Regions from separate parts of the Nonomuraea sp. NPDC049695 genome, predicted to be linked through region 1. Evidence: predicted binding sites of a transcription regulator. Region 1 holds the regulator's gene; the other holds the start of a gene.
What was found. The regulator HrcA, encoded in region 1, represses chaperone genes, less so after heat shock. The targets are predictions, from matches to a motif close to TTGGCACTCTCNNNNNGAGAGTGCCAA.
Positions count from the first base shown of each region.

Region 2: a site for HrcA is predicted at 1,236-1,262, ahead of AB0J64_RS38510 (DNA starvation/stationary phase protection protein). Genes of this name have one in related genera too.

Region 1 covers NZ_JBFANV010000015.1:26,761-29,210, reverse strand. Annotated here, with positions in the region: gene AB0J64_RS15895 (hypothetical protein) at 1-281, opposite strand, end outside; gene hrcA (heat-inducible transcriptional repressor HrcA) at 440-1,453, shown strand; gene dnaJ (molecular chaperone DnaJ) at 1,465-2,450, shown strand, end outside.
Region 2 covers NZ_JBFANV010000062.1:92-2,541, forward strand. Annotated here, with positions in the region: partial or broken gene AB0J64_RS38500 (transposase) at 1-251, shown strand, start outside; gene AB0J64_RS38505 (MerR family transcriptional regulator) at 234-1,226, opposite strand; gene AB0J64_RS38510 (DNA starvation/stationary phase protection protein) at 1,341-1,808, shown strand; gene AB0J64_RS38515 (alkaline phosphatase PhoX) at 2,120-2,450, shown strand, end outside.

The DNA.
Region 1 (2,450 bases):
CACAGGCGCGGCTTGATGGCTTTCGAGTCGATTCGAGGGGGAAATTGGGGTTGTTGGCCGTATTGTCCGTACTGAGGAGGTGGGCCGTATTGGGGCGGTGGGCCGTACTGCGGTGGCGGGCCGTACTGCGGCGCGGGCCCGTACTGCGGCGGAGGCTGCCCGTAGCCCGGCTGTGAGCCGGGCTGGGGGCCGTAGCCCGGCTGGGACCCAGGTTGAGGGCCGTAACCCGGCTGTGAGGCGGGCTGCGGGCCGTACGGCGGAGGGGGTGAATTGTCGCTCATGTCGGCAAGTGTGGTACTTGCCCCTTGTAAGAAGCTAGGAGCCAGGTTGCGACCTGCTGTTATCGCACCTTGTGGGCGAGAGCCGTACACTTGGCACTCAGGAACTCAGAGTGCTAGATGGTTGCGTTCCTCAAATGGCAGAGGCAGGAGGTGAGCACGTGCTCGACGATCGGAAGCTGGCGGTGCTCCGCGCCATTGTCGAAGACTACGTGTCCACCAACGAACCGGTGGGCTCCAAGGCGCTCGCCGAGCGCCACAACCTGAAGGTCTCCCCCGCGACGGTCAGGAACGACATGGCCGCGCTGGAGGAGGAGGGCTACATCACCCAGCCGCACACCAGCGCGGGCCGCGTGCCGACGGACAAGGGCTACCGCCTGTTCGTCGACCGGCTCTCGCAGGTCAAGCCGCTGTCGGCGGCCGAGCGCAGGGCGATCGAGACGTTCCTCGCGGGCGCGGTCGACCTCGACGACGTGGTCACCCGCACGGTCCGGCTGCTCGCGCAGCTGACCCGGCAGGTGGCGGTCGTGCAGTACCCGACGCTGACGCGTTCGACGGTCAGGCACGTCGAGCTGGTGCCGCTCAACGAGCGGCGGGTCATGCTCGTGCTGATCACCAACACCGGCCGCGTCGAGCAGCGGGTGATCGAGCTGCCCGAGGACATCGAGGACACCCGCATCGCCCACCTGCGCGCGGTGTTCAACGCCTCCCTCGACGGCTGCGGCCTGAGCAACGTGCCCGAGCTCGTCGCCGACCTGCCCGAGCGGCTGCCCGTCGAAGACCGGCCCGCGGCGGCCACGATCCTGTCGGTGCTGCTGGAGACGCTGGTCGAGCGGTACGACGAGAAGATCGTGTTCGCCGGCGCGGCGAACCTCGCGGGCGCCGACTTCGCGACCGGCCTGCGTGACGTGCTCGAGGCGCTGGAGGAGCACGTCGTGCTCATGCGGCTGCTGGGCGAGACTTCCAACGACACACCGTCCGCGCTCACCGTGCGCATCGGCTCCGAAAACCCCTACCTGCGGGGGACATCCATCGTCGCGACCGGATACGGTTCTGGCGACAACCAACTGGCCCGGCTCGGCGTGCTGGGACCGACGAGGATGGACTACCCAGTTACGATGGGCGCCGTGCGCGCGGTGGCACGCTACGTCAGCCAGATCCTGGCTGCATCATAAGAGGTCGATAAGTGGCAAACAGCGACTACTACGCCACCCTCGGGGTGCGCCGTGACGCCAGTCAGGACGAGATCAAGAAGGCGTACCGCCGCCTGGCCCGCGAGCTGCATCCCGACGTGAACCCCGATCCTGAGACCCAGGAGCGGTTCAAGGAGATCACGCAGGCCTACGAGGTGCTGTCCGACCCGAACAAGCGCCAGATGTACGACCTGGGTGGCGACCCGTTCGGCGGAGCGGGAGCAGGCGCGGGCGCCGGCGGCTTCGGAGCGGGCTTCCCGTTCAGCGACATCATGGACGCCTTCTTCGGCACCGCGGCGGGCGCCAGAGGGCCGCGTTCGCGTGCCCGCAGGGGGCGCAACGCCACCATCCGGGTCGAGCTGGACCTGCGCGAGACGGCGTTCGGCACCACCCGCGAGCTGGTCGTCGACACGGCCGTGCTCTGCGAGGTCTGCCACGGGGCCGGCGCGGCGCCCGGCACGCATCCCGACACCTGCGACATGTGCAGCGGGCGCGGCGAGATCTCCCAGGTCACCCGGTCGTTCCTGGGTCAGGTCATGACCTCGCGGCCGTGCCCGCAGTGCGGCGGGTTCGGCACCATCATCCGCCACCCCTGCCAGGAGTGCTCCGGCGACGGCCGGGTGCGCACCCGCCGTACGATCAAGGTCCGCATCCCCGCGGGCGTCGAGGACGGCACCCACATCCAGCTCGCCGGCGAGGGTGAGGTCGGCCCCGGCGGCGGCCCGCCCGGAGACCTGTTCCTGGAGATCGTCGAGCGTGCTCACGAGATCTTCGAGCGGCGCGGTGACGATCTCCACTGCACCGTGCAGCTCCCGATGACGGCCGCCGCGCTCGGCACCATCCTGGCGGTCGAGACGCTCGACGGCTCCGAGGAGGTCGACGTCCGCCCCGGCACGCAGTCGGGCCAGGTCATCACCATGTTCGGGCGGGGCGTGCAGCGGCTCAACGAGTCCGGCCGCGGCGACCTGCTGATCCACGT
Region 2 (2,450 bases), on a different contig from region 1:
TCGATCCCGCCTACACCAGCCAGGCCTGCCCGGAATGCGGATGGACCAGCAGAGCGAACCGGCCGGCACGGGGCCGCTTCGCCTGCACCCGGTGCGGCCTCGCTGGGCACGCCGACCACATCGCGGCCCGCAACATCGCCCAACGCGGCGCCGCGGGCTGGGCTGCTGTCAACCAGCCACACGCTACCGGCCTCCCTTCAGCCAGACGGGCCCGTGAGAGCAAACCACCGGCATCAGCCGGTAGTAGTTGACGTGAGTTCCCTCTCTTCGAGCACCGCGAGCAGCGGCGCCGCCGCCGCAAGCACCGCCTGAACGTCCTCCTTGGAGGGGACCCGGCCCGCGTCCAGCACGAGCCGCACCCCGTCTGCCAGCCTGACCTCTGTGACCACCCGGGCAGCGCTTCCCTCGTGGGCCGCCCCTAGACCGGCCGTTCTGGGAGCCCGTGCGGCCGCCTGCCCGGGCCGATCAGCCCAGAACCGCCGCCTGACGTGCTCCCCACCGGCCCGTGCGACGCCGTCCGGGGGTTGTGCGGTGCCGGTCGTGGCCTGTGCCACGTCGTCATCGGCCCACATCGCATCGGGCTCGGCCGCCCGGCGCTCGGCCGTGTCACGCCGGGCCCCGGCGCCGTCGTGGGCGGCGCGGGTGTCGCCTGCCGGGCCGTCGTGCGTGGCATCGGCACCGGCTCCTGGGCCGTCATGTGTGGCGCCGGCTTCCGGCCTCGCGTGGTCGGTGGCCGCCAGCCCGTGCTGCGGCGGTGCCTCGCCGTGCAGCGCGTCCTCCAGCCAAGTCGCCCCGTCTGCCCGTGGCGTCGTGTCCGGGCTCCAAGCGGCGGCCGGTCTCGGGGTGGTGCTTGGCTCAAGGGCGGTGGCGAGTCCCGGGCCGGAGGGGGAGGGCCCGTCCGGTGATCCGGAGGTGGGTGCCAGGCCGGCCGTGGCCTCCAGCATGCGATCCGTGGCGCCGGCCAGCGCCGCTTGGATCTGGGCGATCGAGTGGCCGGCCGCCTGCAGGCGCTTGACGGCAACGAGCTGCAGCAGGTGTCTCCGGCCGTACTGGGCGATCCTGCCGCGCCTGGTCAGAGGCGGGTCCACCAGGCCGATCGTCGTGTACCACCTGATCAGCCGCTCTCCGGGCACGTCACGGACCCGGCCGTTGGCGGACGCCGCGCCGCCGCGCAGGGCGCGCGCCGCGTGCTCGGCCAGCTCGCCGATGGTCCAGGTGTCGCTCATACCTCCACCATGACACTGTCATTATTACACTGTCAATAACGGCATGGAATGCCTGCCGCCCTGTCGTTGTCGTTCTAAATAGGGAAAAGTCCTACTTACAGGGAGAAATGCGACATGGCGAAGATCACCGGCCCCCTTTCGGGCGAGGCCAAGAACACCGTCGCGGAGGCTCTGCAGGGCGCCCTGGTCGATCTCATCGACCTCTCGCTGGTCGCCAAGCAAGCACACTGGAACCTCATCGGTCCGCACTTCCGTTCGATCCATCTCCAGCTCGACGAGCTCACCGACCTGGCCAGAACGCACATGGACACCATCGCCGAACGCGCCGTCGCGATCGGCGCCAACCCGGACGGCCGTTCCGCCACGGTCGCCAGGGCCACGAAGCTCCAGCAGCCGGAGTCCGGCTGGCTGGAGGACGGCAAGGTGGTGGCGACGATCACCGATCTCCTGGACGGCGTCAGCAAGCGGATGCACGAGCGGGTCCGGACGACCGAGGAGGCCGACCCGGTCAGCCAGGACCTGATCATCTCGGTGGCGCAGGACATCGACAAGCAACACTGGATGTTCCAGGCCATGGGCTGACCTGCACCGGCCTGGCCTGCACTGGCCTGACCTGCACCGGCCTGGCCTGCACTGGCCTGGCCTGCACTGGCCTGGCCTGCACTGGCCTGACCTGCACCGGCCTGGCCTGCACTGGCCTTACCTGCACTGACCTGCCAGAAAGCCCGGGAGCCCGATCGGGAGCCCGGGCTTCGGCATGCCTCCCGCCGCACGTGGAGCGGCCACGCCCGCTGCCCCGACGGTCCGGGGTTTGCGAAGAGTTTGATGTCGCGAGTCCCTGCCATTCATGTCGGTGCGGTCGACTAGCGTGGCACCTAGAGGGAGGCCCCACGATGTCCCACAAGACTCTCCTCCGCACGGGCCCGCTCTGGCGGGGCGGCACCAGCCCGTACGGTCCGCTCGGCCTGCCGGGCGCGGACGACCTCGCGCTGCCCTCCGGGTTCACCGGCAGGGTGGTGGCCAGTTCGGGCCAGAAGGTCGCCGGGCTGACCTGGCACGCCGCTCCCGACGGCGGCGCCTGCTTCCCCGACGGCGCCGGCTGGATCTACGTGTCCAACTCCGAGCTCCCGCTGCTCGGCGGCGCCTCGGCGCTGCGCTTCCGCCCCGACGGCACCGTCGGCGACGCGTACCGCATCCTGTCGGGCACCGACCTCAACTGCGCGG